3 regions of the Diaphorobacter sp. MNS-0 genome follow, and region 1 is predicted to be linked to each of the others. Evidence: predicted binding sites of a transcription regulator. Region 1 holds the regulator's gene; each other region holds the start of a gene.
What was found. The regulator sigma-54, encoded in region 1, starts transcription at its own class of promoters, with help from an activator protein. The targets are predictions, from matches to a motif close to TGGCANGNAANCTGCTTT.
Positions count from the first base shown of each region.

Region 2: the regulator sigma-54 is predicted to act here: its motif matches at 3,579-3,596, upstream of nirB (nitrite reductase large subunit NirB).
Region 3: the regulator sigma-54 is predicted to act here: its motif matches at 1,718-1,735, upstream of glnA (type I glutamate--ammonia ligase).

Region 1 is NZ_CP080761.1:390,203-397,066, reverse strand. It holds gene K2L43_RS01930 (class I SAM-dependent RNA methyltransferase) at 1-474, opposite strand, end outside; gene K2L43_RS01925 (thioesterase family protein) at 471-914, opposite strand; gene K2L43_RS01920 (RNA polymerase factor sigma-54) at 918-2,495, opposite strand; gene lptB (LPS export ABC transporter ATP-binding protein) at 2,548-3,300, opposite strand; gene lptA (lipopolysaccharide transport periplasmic protein LptA) at 3,324-3,983, opposite strand; gene K2L43_RS01905 (thiol:disulfide interchange protein DsbA/DsbL) at 4,157-4,807, opposite strand; gene K2L43_RS01900 (SPOR domain-containing protein) at 4,866-5,492, opposite strand; gene argS (arginine--tRNA ligase) at 5,505-6,864, opposite strand, start outside.
Region 2 is NZ_CP080761.1:2,548,098-2,554,961, forward strand. It holds gene K2L43_RS12125 (efflux RND transporter permease subunit) at 1-1,707, shown strand, start outside; gene K2L43_RS12130 (efflux transporter outer membrane subunit) at 1,704-3,275, shown strand; gene nirB (nitrite reductase large subunit NirB) at 3,764-6,229, shown strand; gene nirD (nitrite reductase small subunit NirD) at 6,306-6,695, shown strand.
Region 3 is NZ_CP080761.1:1,269,748-1,276,611, reverse strand. It holds gene K2L43_RS06105 (hypothetical protein) at 1-47, opposite strand, end outside; gene glnA (type I glutamate--ammonia ligase) at 254-1,669, opposite strand; gene K2L43_RS06095 (molybdopterin-binding protein) at 1,826-2,647, opposite strand; gene K2L43_RS06090 (EI24 domain-containing protein) at 2,644-3,534, opposite strand; gene K2L43_RS06085 (sterol desaturase family protein) at 3,562-4,560, opposite strand; gene K2L43_RS06080 (polysaccharide deacetylase family protein) at 4,611-5,447, opposite strand; gene K2L43_RS06075 (beta-propeller fold lactonase family protein) at 5,434-6,408, opposite strand; gene K2L43_RS06070 (16S rRNA pseudouridine(516) synthase) at 6,568-6,864, opposite strand, start outside.

The DNA of each region.
Region 1 (6,864 bases):
GTCGATGTAGATCTGGGCGCGGTCGCTGGTCAGGTGCAGGTGCACGCGCACGTCGGGCCACTGCGTCTGCACGTCGGGGCGCACGCCGGCCTTGGCGCGGAAGCGGTCGGCCACGGCATCCTTCACGCGCAGCGCGGCGAAGTTCAGGCTCTTGAGCGGGCTGTGCTGCGCCGTCACCTCCACCTTGAAGCTCTGGCGCGGGGTGAACCAGATCTCCCAGGCCACGTCGGCCGCGGCGGCATAGATGTCGTCCTCGTTGCGGTAGGGCCGCTCGGCCAGTTGCACCAGCACGCGTTGCGCCAGGCGGCTGTGCAGGTTCAGGCGCAGCGCGTCGCGCCAGGAGGCGCGCAGCAGCACGCCCGCGCGGCCCACGAGCAGGTCCTGCCCGGCCAGCCCCGTGAGGCTGTGCACCTCGTCGGCTAGGTAGCCCTCCACGCCAGCGGCGCAGGGCAAAAAGAGTTGAAGCTGGTTCATTGCGGCTGTGCTGCGCGCTGCAGCAATGGCTGGAGCACGGATTCAGGAATGGGTGCGGGCTTGCGGGCCGCACGGTCGATGAAGACGATGCCGGTCTTGCCGCGCGCGATCTCGCGCCCCTGGCTCTTCTCGGTCAACCGGAAGACGAGGTCGAAGCCGTAGCGGTTGAAGTCCTGCGGCGTCATCTCCACGCGCAGCGTCTCGCCGTGGAACGCCTCGGACTTGTACTGCGCCACGATGTCGCCCACCACGGTGGACAGGCCCGCCACGTCGGCCTCGGGGTAGCCCAGCGACTTGAAGAAACGCACGCGCGCCTCGGACACGAGGCTGAGCAACTGCGCGTTGTCCAGGTGCCCGCCCTGGTTGACATGGCTGATGTAGATCTGCAGCTCGGTACTGAAGCCGAAGTGCGGGGGAAGGTCGAAGACGACGCGTGCCATGGTTCAAAGTGCCTTGCGGAGGTTGGCCGGGGCGATCTTGAGCGCCTCACGGTATTTGGCCACGGTGCGGCGCGCACATTCAATGCCCTGCTCCTTGAGCATCTCGGCGATCTGGCTGTCCGACAGCGGCTTGTGCGGGTTCTCGGCCGCGATGAACTGCTTGATGAGCGCGCGCACGGCCGTGCTGGAGGCGTTGCCGCCGGTTTCGGTGCCCAGCCCCGAGCCGAAGAAATACTTGAGTTCGTAGGTGCCTTGCGGCGTGGCCATGTACTTGGCGGTGGTCACGCGGCTGATGGTGGACTCGTGCAGGCCCAGTTCATCGGCAATGTCGCGCAGCACCAGCGGGCGCATGGCCAGTTCGCCATGCACGAAGAAGTTCTTCTGCCGCTCCACGATGGCGCGCGACACGCGCAGGATGGTGTCAAAACGCTGCTGGATGTTCTTGATGAACCAGCGCGCCTCCTGCAGCCGTGCCTGCAGCGCCTGGTGGCCTTCGCCACGGCCGCCGCGCAACGCACCGGCGTAGATGTCGTGCACGCGCAGGCGCGGCATCACGTCCGGGTTGAGCTGCACGCTGAAGTTCTGCTGTCCGCCGCGGCCGGTTTTCTTGACGATCACGTCGGGCACGATGATGTTGCGGTCCACGTCGGCAAAGCGCCTGCCCGGGCGTGGCTCCAGCCGCGCGATCAAGGCCATCGCGGCGCGCGTGCGCTCTTCGCTGGTGCCGCAGGCCTGCGCCAGGCGGCGCACGTCGCGCTTGGCCAGCAGGTCCAGCGGCTGGCCGCAGATGGCCAGCGCGGCCTGGATCACGTCGGGGTCGCCCTCTTCGTCCTGGTCCATCGCACGCAACTGCAGCGTGAGGCATTCGGCCAGTCCGCGCGCGCCCACGCCCGCGGGCTCCAGGCTTTGCAGCAGGCGCAGCGCCACGGTGAAGCGGTGCACCAATTCATCGAGTTGCTCGGGGTCTTCGGTGCCCGCCAGGCTGGCGGCCAGGTCCTGCAGCGACTCGTCCAGGTAGCCGTCGTCGTTCAGCGATTCGATGAGGAAGCGCAGCGCGGCCATGTCCAGCTCGGACAGGCGCAGCGCCAGCGCCTGGCGGTGCAGGAAGGCCGTGAGCGACTCCTGGCTGCGGGCCAGCTCGGTGGCGTCCACCTCGTCGTCGCTCCCCGCGCCGGCACCGTTGCGCGCCGGGGCGTCGCCGCCCCACTCGCTGTCGTCGGGCGCCAGGTCTACCGAGCCGTCGCCTTCCCAGTCCGCGGGTTCGGCCGTCGTTTCGGCGGTGGAGGTTTCTGCATCATTTTGGCTTGTAGCGCTTTCCTGTCCTGCGCTGACAGCTCCTGAATAAATAGCATCCTCGGCTTCGCGGTCTTGCTCGCTCACCGGCGCATCAGCCTGGGCCAGGCCGAACTCCTCGCGCGGGGCCTCTTCCAGCGTGCGCTCCAGGAAGGGGTTCTCGTCGAGCATCTGCTCGACCTCCTGGGCCAGCTCCAGCGTGGACAGCTGCAGCAGGCGGATCGACTGCTGCAGCTGCGGCGTGAGCGCCAGGTGCTGCGAGACGCGCAGCGACAGGCCGGGCTTCATGGCCTGCAACCCGCTGTCTGGTCCTGCATCGTGCCGTGGTCGCCCATCACTCTCACATGCGGAAGTGCTCGCCCAGGTACACCCGGCGCACTTCCGCGTTGTCGACGATGTCCGACGGCGTGCCCTGTGCCAGCACCTGGCCGTCGCTGATGATGAAGGCGTGGTCGCAGATGCCCAGCGTCTCACGCACGTTGTGGTCGGTGATCAGCACGCCAATGCCGCGCGCCTTGAGAAAGCCAATGATGCGCTGGATCTCGATCACGGCGATCGGGTCGATGCCGGCGAAGGGTTCGTCCAGCAGGATGAAGCGCGGCTGCGTGGCCAGCGCGCGCGCGATCTCCACGCGCCGGCGCTCGCCGCCCGACAGCGCCAGTGCAGGCGACTTGCGCAGGTGGTCCACGCGCAGTTCCTGCAGCAGCGCGGTCAGGCGCCGCTCCACCTCGGCGCGCGGCAGGGAGCGGCCGGCCTCGTCGGTCTGCAGCTCCAGCACCGCGCGCACGTTGTCTTCGACATTGAGCTTGCGAAAGATCGAGGCTTCCTGCGGCAGGTACGACAGGCCCAGCCGCGAGCGCCGGTGGATGGGCATGTCCGTCACGTCCTGCCCGTCGATGCTGATGCGGCCGCCATCGCTGCGCACCAGGCCGACGATCATGTAGAACGACGTGGTCTTGCCGGCGCCGTTGGGGCCCAATAGGCCCACCACCTCGCCCTTTTGCACGACCACGGACACGTCCTTGACCACCTTGCGGCTGCCGTAGGACTTCTCCAGGTGCAGCGCCTCCAGGCGGCTGACGCCTTCGCTCATGCGCGCATCGTCCAAGCCCGCGCTCACTTCGCGCCGTCCAGGCTGGGGCTAGTACGCAGCGCGGGCGGCTCGGTGCGCACGGGCGGCGTGGCGCTGGTGCCCGATGCAGGCTCCTTGGGCGCGAGCACCGCCCGCACCCGGCCGCCCGGCGTGCCGGCAGTGGCGCCAGCGGGCGCGGTCTTCTGCCCGTCCACGGTGAACACGTCCGTGAGGTTGTTGTAGACGATGAGGGCGCCGGCCAGCTCGTCGGTCAGTGTGGCCTCGCGGTAGCGGCGCAGCTCGGCGCGGCGGATGAGCTTCACCACGTCGGCGCGGCCGTCGTATTCGATGACCTCGCCCTCGCCCTCGACGAACTCGTCGGGCGCGCCCGGCGCGGTGTCACGCTTTTGCCGGAAAAAGGCGCGCTTGCCCGGCTCGGCCGTCACCACACCGTACTGGAAGCCGTCGGCATCCTGGCGCACCTCCAGCTGCGCGCCGCGCAGCACGATGGTGCCCTTGGTCATGACGACACGGCCGGTGAAAACGCTGGTCTGCTTGAGCTCATCGTGGCGCAGGGCATCCGCCTCGATGTTCATGGGCTTGTTGCGGTCGGCTTTTTCGGCGTGCACCAGCGGCGATGCGGCCAGCGCCAGGGCCAGCGCTGCGGCGCGGGACAGGAGGAGGAAGGGCAATCGGGTTCTCATAGAGGGCACGAATCTTGCGGTCATTGTACTGACGCAAGCGCGCCGCCGCCGCAGTGGATCGCATCAACCCGTACAGGCCTGCCACCGGCTGCCATGCCGCCGCGCCAACCGGTGCGCAGGCATGAAAAAAGCGCGCCCGTAGGCGCGCTTGTCGCTGGTGGCGGCGGGGCGCTTCAGCCCTTGCGCGCTACGCCAACCAAGTGCTCCACCACCTGCAGAACGCTTTGCATGTTGCCCGCCATGGTGCCGTCGGTGTAGTAGCGGCCGGCCACTCCCATGGAGGGCACACCCTCGACCTGGTAGCCGTCCTGCAGCTGCGACGCCTTACGCACTTGGTTGGATACGGTGAAGGAGTTGTAGACCTCCTTGAACTTCGCCACGTCCACGCCCTGCTTGCCGATCCAGTCGAAGATCAGCTCGTCCTTGTTCAGCGGCAGGCGTTCCACGTGCACCGCACGGAACACCTTCGCATGCAGCTCGGGCAGCTTGCCCATGCCTTCCAGCGCGTAGTAGAGCTTTTGCTGCGGCACGAAGCTCGCATTGAACGCCACGGGCACGCGGCGGATGTGCAGGTCCTTAGGCGCCGACTTGATCCAGGCCTCCAGCGAAGGCTCGAACGTATTGCAGTGCGGGCAGCTGTACCAGAAGAACTCGATAACTTCGATCTTCCCGGCAGGTGCCTCGGTTGCGACGGGCTTGCCCAGCTTGACGTAGTCCTTGCCTTCCTTGAACTGGCGGCCTTGCGCCAGTGCGGGCGCCGCCAGCGGCAGGCTCAGGGCGGTGGCCGCGGAGGCGACGGTCAGAGAAAACTCACGGCGTTTCATAGGTTGGGATCACTCCTGGACAGTATGGAGGGTTGTGAGCGCCAGCGCGGGCAAAAGTTCAGCGCTGCACCCGGACCAGCGCGGACTCCACCCCCGCGCCATCGAGTTTTTCCTTCAGCGACTCGGCGTCGTCACGCTTGCCGAACGGGCCCACGCGCACGCGGAACACCGTGCGGCCGTTCTGCTCACGCTCGCTGACGCGCGCCTCCCAGCCCAGCATGGCCAGCTTGGCGCGCTGCGCATCGGCATCCTGCTGGGTGCGGAACGCGCCCGCCTGCACGAAGTACTCGAAAGGATCGGCACTGGTCGCGGGAGCGGGCGCCGCGTTGGCCTTCGCGCGGGCCAGGTCGCCCAGCGGGTCGGCCGACGTCGGTGCCGCGCCGGGCCGGCTGGCCGCCGCCCGCGAGCCCGACGCAGGCTGGGCTGCTGCGGTCGCGGTGTCGGACGCGGGAGCGGCAGCCGGCGCAGCGGGGCGCACAGGGTTCTTGCCGTACAGCGGCGCGTTGGGGTCCCAGTTCTTGTTCTTCGTGGCCTCGTCCTGCTCGGACGCACGCGGCGTGCTCTTGTTCAGGAAGGGCACGGGCACCTTGGTCACATACACGGCCACGGCCAGCGCGACTCCCAGGCCCACGATCACCCCGAGGATGAAGCCCACGATGGTGCCGCCGCGTTGCTGTTTCTTCATATCAGTGGTCACTTACATTCTGGCTGGCGCAGACACGCCCAGCACCGCCAATCCATTGTGCAATACCTGCGCTGTGGCTGCGACGAGCGCCAGCCGCGCCTGCTTGACGGTCTCGTCGTCCACCAGAATGCGTTCGGCGTCGTAATAGCTGTGGTAGGCGGCAGCCAGGTCGCGCAGGTAGAAGGTCACGTCGTGCGGCGCATTGCCGGCCGCGGCCGCGGTGAGCATCTCCGGATACTTGGCGAGCAGCAGCATCAGCGCCTGGGCCTGCGGGCCTTCCAGCGGCGACAGGTCCACATCGCGCAGCGCGGCCACGTCGTAGTCCTCGCGCCAGCCGCGCAGCACCGAGCAGATGCGCGCATGGGCGTACTGCACGTAATACACGGGGTTGTCGTTGTTCTGCGCCACGGCCAGGTCGACGTCGAAGGTGTATTCGGTGTCGGGCTTGCGCGACAGCAGGAAGAAACGCACCGCGTCCTTGCTGGTCCACTCGATCAGGTCGCGCAGCGTCACGTAACTGCCGGCGCGCTTGCTGATCTTGACCTCCTCGCCATTGCGCACCACGCGCACCATGGTGTGCAGCACGTAGTCGGGGTAGCCCTGGGGGATGCCCACGTCCGCCGCCTGCAGGCCGGCGCGCACGCGCGCGATGGTGCCGTGGTGGTCCGTGCCCTGGATGTTCACCACCTTGGTGAAGCCGCGCTGGAACTTCTGGATGTGGTAGGCCACGTCAGGCACGAAGTAGGTGTACGTGCCGTCCTGCTTGCGCATGACGCGGTCCTTGTCGTCCCCGTAGTCGGTGGACTTGAGCCACAGCGCGCCGTCCTGCTCGTAGGTCTTGCCGTTGGCGACGAGGCGCTGCACGGTAGCGTCCACATGGCCGTTGGCGTAGAGGCTGGACTCCAGGTAGTACTGGTCGAATTGGAGGTTGAAGGCCTGCAGATCCTTGTCCTGCTCATTGCGCAGGTAGGCCACGGCGAACTGGCGGATGTTCTCGTAATCCTGGACATCGCCATTGGCCGTGAACGCGCGGTCATCGGCCTGGACGGTGGCCTTGGCGAGGAAGGCATCGGCGATGTCCTGGATGTAGTCGCCGTTGTAGAAATTCTTGGCCAGCGGGTTGTCCGCGTCGGTGGGCCAGCAGTCATCCCCCGGTTTGAAGCCCTTGGCGCGCAGTTGCGTGCTCTTGGTGAGGGTGTCGATCTGCACGCCCGCGTCGTTGTAATAGAACTCGCGGTGCACGCTCCAGCCCTGGGTGGCGTACAGATGGCTGATGGCGTCGCCGATGGCGGCCTGGCGGCCGTGACCGACGTGCAGCGGGCCGGTGGGGTTGGCGGAGACGAACTCCACCAGGACTTTCTCGCCGCGCGCC
Region 2 (6,864 bases), 1.8 Mb from region 1:
CTCACGCCGGCGCTGTGCGCCAGCATCCTCAAGCCGTCCGCCCACCTGGGCAAGGACCCGCAGGTGCGCCGCGGCCTGCTGGGGCTGAACGACCGCTTCTTCGTCTGGTTCAACCGCCACTTCGAGACCAACACGCTGCGCTACCAGCGCGGCGTGCGCTGGATGCTGCACCGCGCCAAGCGCATGCTGCTGATCTTTGCCGCCATCTGCCTGGCCGTGTGGTGGATCATCGGCCGCGTGCCGACGGCCTTCCTGCCCGATGAAGACCAGGGCTACATCCTGGCCAACGTCAACCTGCCCGCTGGAGCCACCGACGCGCGACTGCAGGACGTGCTGGACCAGGTGAATCTGTACTTCAAGGACGTGCCCGAGGTCATCAGCTTCAACCAGGTCTCGGGCCTGAACGGCGACCAGAGCTCGGCGCGCGCATTCATCCGCCTCAAGCCCTGGGACCAGCGGCCGCTGGCCAGCCAGTCCGCGGCGGCCATCGCCCACCGCGCCACCCAGGATCTGGCCAAGATCCGCGACGCGCGCATCTTCGTGTCGCAGCCGCCGGCCGTGCGCGGCCTGGGCTCCAACGCGGGCTTCAACTTCATGCTCAAGGACATCAACGGCCTGGGGCACGAGGCGCTGCTGGCCGCCAAGGACCGGTTCCTGGCCGAGGCGCGCAAGCACCCCGAGCTGACCAACCTGCGCACCACCAACCTGGACGACGCCACCGAGCTGCGCCTGGACATCGACGACCGCAAGGCCGCCGCGCTGGGCCTGAGCTACGACGCCATCAACAGCGTGCTCTCCAGCGGCATGGGCGGCACCTACGTGAACGACTTTCTGAACAACGGCCGCGTCAAGCGCGTCTACATCCAGGGCGACGCGCCGCACCGCATGCTGCCGCAGGACATCGGCAAGTGGACCGTGCGCAACAAGAACGGCGAGATGGTGCCGTTCGGCGCCTTCTCCAAGGCCCACTGGGCCTATGGCTCGCCGCAGCTCATGCGCTACAACGGCGCGCCCGCCTATGAGATGGTGGGCAGCGCCGCGCCGGGCGTCAGCTCGGGCGTGGCCATGAAGATCGTGGAGGACATCCTGAAGGGCCTGCCGCCCGGCATTGCGTACGAATGGACGGGCGCCTCGCTGCAGGAGCGCCAGTCGGGCGCGCAGGCGCCGCTGCTGTACGCCATCTCGATCCTGTTCGTGTTCCTGTGCCTGGCCGCGCTGTACGAGAGCTGGACCGTGCCCCTGTCGGTGATGCTGGCCGTGCCGCTGGGCGTGCTGGGCGCGCTGCTGGCGACCTGGACGCGGGGCCTGGCCAACGACGTGTACTTCCAGGTCGGCCTGATCACCACGGTGGGCCTGGCCTCCAAGAACGCCATCCTGATCGTCGAGTTTGCCGTGCAGTTGCAGGAACAGGGCCGCAAGCTGCTGGATGCCACGCTGGAAGCCGTGCGCATGCGCCTGCGCCCCATCCTCATGACCTCGCTGGCCTTTGGCTTCGGCGTGGTGCCGCTGGCCCTGGGCACGGGCGCCGGCGCAGGCGGGCGCAATGCCATCGGCACGGCCGTGCTGGGCGGCACCGTGGCCTCCACGGTGCTGGGCATCTTCATGGTGCCGGTGTTTTTCCTGCTGATCCGCAGCTGGTTCAAGAGCCGCTCGCGCCAGGAAGACGCGGCCCAGCCTGCCCCCATCCATCCGGAGAGTGCCGCATGACGCGCCCCCATCCCTTCACGCCTGTGACCGCCGCCCTGGCCTGCGCCCTGCTGGCCGGCTGCAACCTGGCGCCACGCTACGAAGCGCCGCCGCTGCCCGTGCCGGACACGGTGGCATCGCCCCTGCCCCAGCCACCGACCGCCGGCGCCGTGGCGCTGCCGGACGGCGGCCCCATGGCCTGGCAAGACTTCGTGCAGGACGCCCGCCTGCGCACGGTGGTGGAACAGGCCCTGGCGAACAACCGCGACCTGCGCGTGGCGGTACTGGCCATCGACAAGGCCCGCGCGCAGTACGGCGTGGTGCAGGCCGACCGCTTTCCCACGGTGAACGCGGCCGGCGCGGGCAACCGCAGCCGCACCGCTGACGACCTGACCGCCGCGGGCCGCTCCAACACCACCAGCCAGTACAGCGCCACACTGGGCTTCAGCAGCTACGAGATCGACTTCTTCGGCCGCGTGCGCAACCTGAACGATGCCGCGCTGCAGGAGTTCCTGCGCGTGGCGGAGAACCGCCGCAGCGTGCAGCTCAGCCTGGTGGCCGAGGTGATCGGCGCCTGGCTCACGCTGGACGCCGACGCGCGCCGCCTGCAACTGGCACGCGAGACCCTGCGCACGCGCCAGCAGGCCCTGGAGCTCACGCAGCGCAGCCATGAACTGGGCGCCAGCTCGGGCCTGGTGCTGGCGCAGGCCCAGTCGGCGGCCGACACCGCACGCGTGGATGCGGCCGCCTTCGTCTCGCAGCTGGCGCGCAGCCGCAACGCCCTGGCCCTGCTGGTGGGATCGCCCGTGCCCCCAGCGTTGTTGCCCGCCAGCGTGGCCACCGTGGAAACGGCCATCGCGGGCCCGGCCACGACTGCAACCCAGCCCTCTCCCGGCACCGGTACTGCGGACAGTCCTGCCCCCCGGTCCCCCGTCCCCGCGCTGGCCGATCCCACGGCGCCCGCAACGGCGCTGCTGGCCGTGCCTGCAGACGTTCCGTCCAGCGTGCTGCTGCGCCGCCCCGACGTGCGCGCGGCCGAGCATGCACTGCAGGGCGCCACGGCCAATATCGGCGCGGCCCGCGCGGCGTTCTTTCCGTCGATCACGCTCACGGCCTCGGTGGGCACGGCCAGCAATGCGCTGTCGGGCCTGTTCGAGGGCGGCAACGGCACCTGGGCGTTCGCGCCGCAGATCCGCCTGCCGATCTTCGACGCCGGCCGCAATCAGGCCAACCTGCGCGTGGCCGAGGTGACGCGCGACACCGCCGTGGCCCAGTACGAGAAGGCCATCCAGACCGCCTTCCGCGAGGTGTCCGACGCGCTGGCCGAGCGCGCCACGCTCACCGAGCGCCTGCAGGCGCAGGGCTCGCTGGTGCAGGCCACCCAGCGCACGCTGCAGCTGTCGGACGCACGCTTTCGCCTCGGTGCGGACAACTACCTCGCCGTGCTGGACGCGCAGCGCACGCTGTATGCCGCACAGCAGGCGCAGATCACGCTGCAATTGGCCGAGCAGGTCAACCGCGTGACGCTCTACAAGGTGCTGGGCGGCGCCTGGACGGACCCAACACCACCGCCGGCAGGCGGCTCCTGATTCCATCGCTGGCAGCGCTTGAGGGGCAAGCGCTGGACGCTGTTCTTGTTCAATTGCGGTGCACCGGGCGCGCACGCAGGGGCCGCACCACCGGCACAACATCCCCTACGAGGTCCGGGCGCCATCAGGACGCCAGCGCCCGCACCATCGCGCCGCCACTTGCACCACGGCGGTGCGCAGCCTGCCACGCCCGGCGAAGCGCGCGATCGCTCCTAAAACAATAGCTGCTCGCGCTTTCCCATCAAGCGCTAGCGGACTATCTCGCCCAACCCATGAGCGCACACCTCTCACCCCGCCGCACCCTGGCACGCCCATTGCATTGAAGCCAGCGCGGCCACGGTAGGCCGCAGCGCGTGCCCTCTCCAACGGCGGAGGCAGGGCTCGCGGGACGAAGGCGTCCCCACCCGCAACCAGGCCCCTGCCCGGTGCGGCGTGCGGACGCCTTTTTTGTTGATGTGGCTGCGCGGGGCATTCCCGCCGGGGAGACGATGGTGAAGCAATCCAGGCTGGTGATGGTGGGCAATGGCATGGCAGGCGTGCGCGCGCTGGAAGAGCTGCTCAAGATCGCGCCCGACCTCTACGACATCACGGTGTTCGGCGCCGAGCCGCACCCCAACTACAACCGCATCCTGCTGTCGCCCGTGCTGGCGGGCGAGCAGACGCTGGAGGAGATCGTCCTCAACGACTGGTCCTGGTATGCGGACCACCACATCACGCTGCACGCGGGGTGCACCGTGACCCATGTGGACCGCACGCGGCGCACCGTGCATGGCGTGGCGCAGGACGGGCGCACCGTCGAGGCGCCCTACGACCGGCTGATCCTCGCCACGGGTTCCAACCCGTTCATGCTGCCCATTCCGGGCCGTGAGCTGCCCGGCGTGCTGGCCTATCGCGACATCGCGGACACGCAGGCCATGATCGACGCTGCCGCCAGCTACAAGCACGCCGTGGTGATCGGCGGCGGCCTGCTGGGCCTGGAGGCGGCCAACGGCCTCATGAAGCGCGGCATGCAGGTCACCGTGGTGCATGCGGGCGAGTGGCTCATGGAGCGCCAGCTTGACGACGTGGCGGGCAAGCTGCTGCAGCAGTCGCTGGCCGAGCGCGGCATGCAGTTCCTGATGCAGGCCCAAACGCAGGAACTGGTAGCCGGCGGCGACGGCCGCGTGGCCGCGGTGCGCTTCAAGGACGGCAGCGAGGTGCCCGCCCAGCTTGTGGTGATGGCCGTGGGCATCCGCCCCAACACGGCCCTGGCCGAGCAGATGCACCTGCACGTCAACCGCGGCATCGTGGTCAGCGACACGCTGCAGACCGTGACCGACCCGCGCATCTACGCCGTGGGCGAATGCGCGGCGCACCGTGGCATCGCCTACGGGCTGGTGGCGCCGCTGTTCGAGCAGGGCAAGGTGCTGGCCAACCACCTGGCGGAATGGGGTATCGGGCGCTACCAGGGCTCGCTCACCTCCACCAAGCTCAAGGTCACGGGCATCGACCTGTTTTCCGCCGGCGACTTCCAGGGCGGCGAGGGCACGGAGGAAATCGTGCTCAGCGACCCGCATGCCGAGGGCGGCGGTGTGTACAAGAAGCTGGTGCTCAAGGACGACCGACTCGTGGGCGCCTGCCTCTATGGCGACACGGTGGACGGCAGCTGGTACTTCAAGCTGCTGCGCGACGGCCGCAGCGTGGCCGACATCCGCGACCGGCTCATGTTCGGCGAATCGCACCTGGGCGACGCGGGCCATCAGGGCCAGAACAAGGCTGCCGCCATGGCCGACAGCGACGAGGTCTGCGGCTGCAACGGCGTGACCAAGGGCCAGATCTGCAAGGCGATCAAGGACAAGGGCCTGTTCACGCTGGACGAGGTGCGCAAGCACACCAAGGCCAGCGCCAGCTGCGGCTCGTGCACCGGGCTGGTGGAGCAGATCCTCATGGCCACCGCGGGCGGCGACTATTCCGCCACGCCCAAGACCAAGCCCGTATGCGCCTGCACCGACCACGGCCACCAGGCCGTGCGCGAAGCCATCCGCACACACCGGCTGCTGACCGTAGACGGCGTGTTTCGCTTCCTGGAGTGGAAGACGCCCAACGGCTGCGCCACCTGCCGCCCGGCCGTGAACTACTACCTCATCAGCACTTGGCCCAAGGAGGCGCGGGACGACCCGCAAAGCCGCTTCATCAACGAGCGCAGCCACGCCAACATCCAGAAGGATGGCACCTACAGCGTGGTGCCGCGCATGTGGGGCGGAGAGACCAGTGCCGCCGAACTGCGCCGCATCGCCGACGTGGTGGACAAGTACCAGATCCCCACGGTGAAGGTCACGGGCGGCCAGCGCATCGACCTGCTGGGCGTGAAGAAGGAAGACCTGGTCAACGTCTGGCGCGACATCGGCATGCCCTGCGGCCACGCCTACGCCAAGGCACTGCGCACGGTGAAGACCTGCGTGGGCAGTGAGTGGTGCCGCATGGGCACGCAGGACAGCACGCAGCTTGGCAAGGACCTGGAGCACGCCTTCGTGGGCATGTACGCGCCGCACAAGGTCAAGTTCGCCGTCAGCGGCTGCCCGCGCAACTGCGCCGAGAGCGGCATCAAGGACGTGGGGATCATCGGCGTGGACTCGGGCTGGGAGATGTACGTGGCCGGCAACGGCGGCATCAAGACCGAGGTGGCGCAGTTCTTTACCAAGCTCAAGACCGCCGAGGAGGTGCTGGAGTACACGGGCGCTTTCATGCAGCTGTACCGCCTGGAGGGCTGGTACCTGGAGCGCACGGTGCATTTCGTCGCCCGCGTGGGACTGGACTACGTCAAGCGCCGCGTACTCCAAGATGCCCCCGGCCGCCAGGCGCTGTGGCGCGAGCTGCAGGACGCGCTGGCGGGCGAGCCCGACCCGTGGTTCGAGTTCGAGCCGGCAGCGGTGGACCGGCGCCAGTTCATCCCGATCACGCCGATCCCCGCATAAACGTTGGCATGAGTTTCAGCCAAAAGTGCCTGTCACGCCCTGCCAGCAAGCGCCAACAGCTCCTAAAGGAATAGCTATGACCACCTGGACCCCGATCTGCTCCCTGGACGACATCCCCGTGCTCGGCGCGCGCCGCGTGGCCCGCCCGCACGGCATGGACGTGGCCGTCTTCCGCAACGACGCCGGCGGCGTGTTCGCCCTGCTCGACCGCTGCCCCCACAAGGGCGGCCCCTTGAGCCAGGGCATCGTCTTCGGCAACAGCGTGGCCTGCCCGCTGCACAACTGGACCATCGGCCTGTGCGACGGCCAGGCCGCCGCCCCCGACGAAGGCTGCACGCCGCGCTTTCAGGTCAAGGTGGAAGCCGGCACCGTCTACCTGGACGCCCAGGAGCTGGCCCACCACGCCCTGGACCTGCAACGCCCCGTGGCCGGCCCCGCGCTGCGCTGCAAGGCAAACCCACCATGACCCCGCGCAGGCGCAACGTGCCGCGCAAGGCCAGGCCGAGCGCAGCGATGGCCCGAATGGGCTGTCCGGTTTGCGGGTTCCCTTCAGGATGCGCCGAGGAGCGCAGCGGCCAGCGGATCAGGGCTCGCGATTGTTTGAGCGAAGCGAGTTTGAGCGAGACCCCGCTGGA
Region 3 (6,864 bases), 880 kb from region 1:
TGCAGCACGGCGGCGATAACGGTCAGGGCGAACAAAGTGCTTTTCATCGAATTCCTCACATGGCATGCGTCGGGCATGCGCGGTGCCGGTGAGTATCCCCCAATCATTCCAACCCGCCAATTGCGGCGGCCCAACGCTGCGGTTTTGGTGCGACGGGCTGCCGTGCTCCGTCCACCCGGCACGCAGCCCGCCCATAGAAAAAGGCGGCCGGAGCCGCCCTGTTGACAACAGCCGGGGGCCTAAGCCCCTGCCATCACAGCGAGTAGTACATGTCGTACTCGACGGGATGCACGGCCATGCGGAAGCGCGTGACTTCCTGCATCTTCAGCTCGATGTAGGCGTCGAGCATGGAGTCGGTGAACACGCCGCCCTTGGTCAGGAACGCGCGGTCCTTGTCCAGCGCTTCCAGCGCCTGGTCCAGGCTGTGGCACACGGTGGGCACCAGCTTGTCTTCCTCGGGCGGCAGGTGGTACAGGTCCTTGGTAGCGGCTTCGCCCGGGTGGATCTTGTTTTCCACGCCGTCCAGACCCGCCATCAGCAGGGCCGCAAAGCCCAGGTAGGGGTTCATCAGCGGATCGGGGAAGCGCGCTTCCACGCGGCGGCCCTTCGGGTTGGCCACGAACGGGATGCGGATGGAGGCCGAGCGGTTCTTGGCCGAGTAGGCCAGCTTCACCGGCGCCTCGAAGTGCGGCACCAGGCGCTTGTAGCTATTGGTGCCCGGGTTCGTGATGGCGTTCAGTGCGCGAGCGTGCTTGATGATGCCGCCAATGTAGTACAGCGCGAAGTCCGACAGACCCGCATAGCCGTCGCCGGCGAACAGGTTCTTGCCGTCCTTCCAGACCGACTGGTGCACGTGCATGCCCGAGCCGTTGTCGCCGTGGTAGGGCTTGGGCATGAAGGTGGCGGTCTTGCCGTAGGCGTTGGCCACGTTGTGGATCACGTACTTCTGCAGCATGGTCCAGTCGGCACGCTCCACCAGCGTGCTGAACCGGGTGCCGATCTCGTTCTGGCCGGCACCGGCCACTTCGTGGTGGAACACCTCGACCGGAATGCCCAGGGATTCAAGGATCAGGGACATCTCGGCGCGCATGTCCTGCGTGCTGTCGACCGGAGGCACGGGGAAATAGCCGCCCTTGGTGGTGGGACGGTGGCCGCGGTTGCCACCTTCGAGCTTGGAGCCGGTGTTCCAGGGGGCTTCGTACTCTTCGATCTCGTAGAAGGTGTGGTTGGGATCGGTGCTCCAGCGCACGCCGTCGAAGATGAAGAACTCGGGCTCCGGGCCGAAGTAGGCCGTGTCGCCCATGCCGGAGGCCTTCAGGTACGCCTCGGCACGCTTGGCGATGGAGCGCGGGTCGCGGTCGTAGGCCTTGCCGTCGGCCGGCTCCACCACGTCGCACGCCATGATCATGGTGGTTTCTTCGAAGAACGGGTCGATGTTGGCGGTGTTCGGATCGGGCATGAGCAGCATGTCCGACGCCTCGATACCCTTCCAGCCGGCGACCGACGAGCCGTCGAACGCATGGCCCGAGGCGAACTTGTCTTCGTCGAAGTGCGAGATCGGCACGGTGACGTGCTGTTCCTTGCCGCGGGTATCCGTGAAGCGGAAGTCCACGAACTTGACTTCGTTTTCCTTCACCATCTTCATCACGTCTGCAACGGTCTTGGCCATCAGGGTTCTCCAGGGATAGAAGTGCTCATCAACAATGATGCGCACAGAAAAGCAGTTTGCGTGCCAGCGAATGGGGACACCCGTACGGGGCAAGCCGGGCGCAGGGCCCTGCGACGGCGCACCAAACGCGTGCAGGATTTTAAGTGGCCCGCCTTCTTACCATTTGCGCACCATTTCAGGGCCTATGGATGCACCTGTTTGGTGCAAACCTTCCTGCAGCGCCTGCCACGCGGCAGGCACCAAGGCAGCGGCCCCCTTGACGCCCAATTCCACATGGCGCCCGTGCACTGGATGGTCCACGCTCGGCAAGCTGAACACCTTGATCCCCGGATGTCCGGCCTCGACCCGCTCCATGAGCGGGGTCAGCGCGGCTTCCATCGCGCCGTAAAGCACGACGGAGCGCTCCATCTGCGGCTGCTGGTTGAACCACCGGGCACAGTAATGCTGGAGTGCCCAGTCCACCATAGGCCAAGCCATGACCGGGAACCCCGGCACGAAATGCACCATGCCGCCCCCAGGGCCGTCACACGAGAAGCCGGGGATCTTGTTGTAAGGGTTGGGAATGATGCGCGCGCCCTCAGGAAAAACGCCCATGTTCAGCCGATGCAGATTGTCGGCGCGGTCGGGGTCGAACGCCTCGCCCTGCTCCCGTGCCACATCCTGCATGCGCTCGGTGATCAGGCGCTTGGCCTCGGGGTGCAGGACCAGCGGGCGTTGCAATGCGGCCGCCGCGCACTGGCGCGTGTGGTCGTCGGGAGTGGCACCAATGCCGCCGCAACTGAACACGATGTCCGACGAGGCAAAGGCCCGCTGCAGCGCCGCCGTGATGCGCGGACGGTCGTCGCCTACGTAGTCCGCATAGGACAGCGCAAGCCCGCGTGCCGCAAGCAGTTCGATGACCTTGGCGAGGTGCTTGTCCGCCCGCTTGCCCGAGAGGATTTCATCGCCAACGATGATGAGGCCGAAAGCCGGTGTCATGGGTTGTCCTGCAGCTGAGACGAGGATGGCAAAGAAGACGCTGGCGTTGCGGGCGCGGCGGTTGCAGGCGTATCGCCCGGCGGCCGTTCGCCTCGCTGCTCGCGCAGCTGTTGCAGCGCGGCCAGACAGAAATGCGTGAACCACAGCGATGAGAAGGCGAACACCAGCGTATAGATCCAGATGGCGATCGGCACCAGGACGAGGAACGCCGCTGCGAACACCACGCCCGACGCCCAGACAATGCCGGGCGCGGCCCCTAGAAATCCGCTCAGCACGCCAATGCTCAGCAGGCTGAGCTGATGGCGCTTGAAAATCTCCTGCCGCTCCGGCTTGCTCGCGTGTTCGGCCAGTGCGTCAAAGGCCATGACCCGGTAGGTGAGCCATCCCCAGATAAGCGGAGGCAGGATCAACACCAGCGGCGGGACCAGCCACAGCGGCATGGACAGCACCAGCGCAATGAGCGCCGCGATGGTCGACCCCAGAGACCACAGCACGCTGGCGAGGAATGAACCGCCCCGCTTGCGCTGCAGTTGCGCAAAACGCCGCTGCGCCACCAGAGTCACGATGGCAGGGGCCATCAACACCGCCACCGCGAGCACGCAGACAATGACGATCAGTGGCGTGGCTCCCATAAGCACCAGCAGCGGCGCCAGCGCCACGGGGAGGTTATCCACGCCAAAGTTGTGCAGCCACCCCCACAGCAGGCCCAGCCAGGTGGAGCTTTCCAGCGCCGTCTGCGTCCAGGCCACGGCAGTTGTCCAGAACAGATAGCCGCCGCCCAGCGCCACCACCGTGATCAGCACCAGCGGCAGCAGCGACAGCGCAATGACGCGCGGCATCAGGCAATAGCCCACTGCGCGCCAGAAGGAATCGATGAAAAGCCCCATGCGCGCGAGCATAGCGCGATCGGCTCTCTACGCCCGTCCCACCAGCCGCAGCAGGCCGCGCCACTGCTGCGCCCAGAACCCCCGCCCGTAATCACGCACGCGGCCGTCCGCGTCCGCCTCCACCTGGTCGCGCACGCCCGTGGGCTCGTAGCGATGCTCGAAGTTGGCCGTACCGAACAGCATGTCCCACCACGGCAACAACACGCCGAAGTTGTTGCCCCCCGGCACTGCCGCATGCAGGTGCTGATCGGTTCCCTGCCCAGGTGCAGCTTCAGGGCCCACGCCCATGGCGTGGTGCATGCGGTGGAAACGCGGGCTGACCCACAGGCGCTCGCCCACCTGGCCGAACCACAGGCGCAGGTTGGCGTGGTGCAGGTTCTCGCTGAGCTGCGTGAGGGCCACGATGGCGACAAACTGCCCCGGCGCCACACCAATGCACTGCGCGACGAACACGATGATGGCATCGCGCAGCAGATCGTCCAGCAGATGGTTGCGGTTGTCGCTCCACATCGTCATCTGCCGCTGCGAATGGTGGAGCGCATGCAGCCTCCACCACCATTCAAAGCGGTGCTGGCCGCGGTGGATCCCATAGTCCACGAAGTCGAACACCAGCAGGTATAGCAGCAGGCTCACGACGGGCAAGTCGGAGACACCCGGCCAGAGCGCATCCAGCTGCAGGGTCTTCCAGCCATGGGCGCGCAGGGCGCCAAACAGTGCATTCCACAGAGGCTCCGTGGTGAAGAACAGTGCCAGGCGAAAAAGACCCAGGCGATGGATCAGCGTGTAAAGCATGTCCACGTGCACGGCATCACGGTCGCGCAACAGCTCCACCGGGCGCCAACGCTCCAAAGGCCCGATCACCGCGACCATCACCCCCAGTTGCAGCAGTCCCACCAGCAGCCACCCGGTGGCGGCATAACCGTCCTCCAGCACATTGGCCTGGCCCAGCATGAAGAGCGCGGGCTGTACCAGCGTCTCGAACAGCCATTGCTGCGCGGTATCGAATAAATAGGTCAGCCCTGACATGAGTCACCGTGGCGTTGCGTGGGTGCGCGGCAGCATAGCCGGGCGTTGTGTCATTTTCTCTGCGCTTGTGCTCCGTACACAGGATGCTCGCGCAGCGTGCGAAAGCACAGGCCCCGCGCCTTCAGGCCTTTGACGAGAGGCTCCAGCACAGCGGGTGCCCATGGATCCTTGCGTGACCAGATGCCCAGATGCGCCAGCAGGATGTCGCCGTCACGAACGGTGCGCAACGCACGCTCCAGCAGGGCCGTATTGCTGTAGTGGTCGCTGGGCAGCTCGTCCCCGAGGAACCCTGCAGCACTCCATCCCACATGCGTATAACCGCAGGACTTGGCAGCCTCCAGCAGGCGCTGAGAGGTCTTGCCGCCCGGCGCGCGGAATAGCGGGAGCGGCTCCCGGCCCGTCAGGACACGCAACCGGCTCGCAGCGCCATCGATCTGTGCGCAGTATTGCGCCCCCGTCATCGTCAGGTCCTGACCTGCCTGAGGACCGGCCGATGGTCTGACCTTGAACCGCGGCTGCAGCGGCGTCCCCTGGTCGGCACGCCAGTACACATGGTGCAGCGTGTGCGATGCGAACTCGTGCCCTTCTGCAGCGCGCGCGCGCCACCAGGGCGCCCAGTAGCCATCCAGGCTGCTGCCGCCCGTCTGAGTCGGTTCGTCTGCGGCAAAGAAGGTCGCCTTTACCTGCTGGCGCTTCAGCACCTCGGCCACCAGATGCGCAACGCCCATGTGGCCAGTGTCAAAAGTCAGGTACACCGCGCCTTTGCAGTCATTTTGGCCTGCAGCGCTTGCTGGATAAGCGCCAACAGCTATCAAAACTGAAGCACAACAAATATGCCACCTCCGCCGTGCTCCGGGGGAGCGGCCGCGTGGCTCAGCGCTTGGCATGTCGGAGTGTCCAAACGCCGTGGGGAGACTTGCCCACTTGAACGGCCCGTGCCACCTTGCGCTCCACCGTGTCGATCACGAGCATCTTGCGCGCCCAGCGGGCGCTGACGTAGAGCCAGCGGCCATCCGCCGAGACATCCATGCAGTCCGGCCCGCCGGGTGCCGGATAGCCATCCACCACGCGCAGCGCCTGCATGTCGATCTTGCTGATGGTATTGGCCACTCGGTTGCTCACGAACAAATGGCGGCCGTCGCCCGCAGCGCGAAAGGCATGGGCGCCATCTCCCGTCTTGATGCGTTGCACGCTGCGCGGCTGCTCACCGGCAATGTCGAAGACCTCCACGCTATCGCTGCCGGTAAGGCCGACAAAAAGATGCTTGCCGTCGGGGCTGCCGTACACATCCGCCGGCATGGCACCTGTCTTCGTGCGCCACTTGATCTTTTGCGTCGATATATCGATGGCCACCAGCTCATCGCTGTCCTGCATGGTCGAATACACCGTGTGGCTGCCGGCATCGATCCACAGGTGGCTTGGCGTCTTGCCAGTGGACACGCGCTGCACGAGCGTGAGCTCCTTGCCGTCCCAACGGTAGAAGTCCACATGGTTGAGGCGGTTGGCGGCCGTGACCAGCCAATTCATGTCAGGTGAAAACCGCAAGTGGTAAGGATCCACGATCCCCCGCACCGTACGCTGCACTTGCGCAGTGGCCGGGTCCACGAAGGTCAGGCTATCGCCGAGCGCGTTGGCAACAATCAGCGATTTCTCGTCAGGCGTGAGGTACAGGTGGTGCGGCTCCTTGCCAGTGGCAATACGGCCGATTTCGGTCCAGGTCGCGGGGTCGATGACGCTGATGTCCGCCTGCAGCGAATTGAGAACGAACACCGGTGGCTCACTCGCACCAGCGGACGTTCCCCACACCAGCCAAGCAGCCCACCACGCGCATGCCACGCGCCTCATCATCTGATTGACCACCCTGCTCCCCTTCCTACTGGGCACCCGCCTGCGAACATTCGGACATCACTCACAGAAGTGACTTGCAGACAACGGACGCGATGTGCGCGACGTTGACGCAACCGCCTATTGGATCGCGACGGGCGCAGACCACTTGTCTGTCTTTCGCTACCGCAGCAGGGCGAGTTCCTCTTCGCCGAGCCAACGCCACTCCCCCGGCTGCATATCCGCCGGCAATGCCAAACGGCCGATGTGCGACCGATGCAAGGCTTCCACCCGATTGCCTACCGCGGCAATCATGCGCTTCACTTGGTGGTACTTCCCTTCCGTCAGGGTCAGGTCAAGCACATGCGCGTCGACTAGCGCGCAGGCAGCCGCCCGCACAGGGCGTGGGTCATCATCGAGCACCACACCTCCCAGCAAGCGGTCGACCTGCTCCTTGGTCAGCGGATGCTTGGCAGTCAC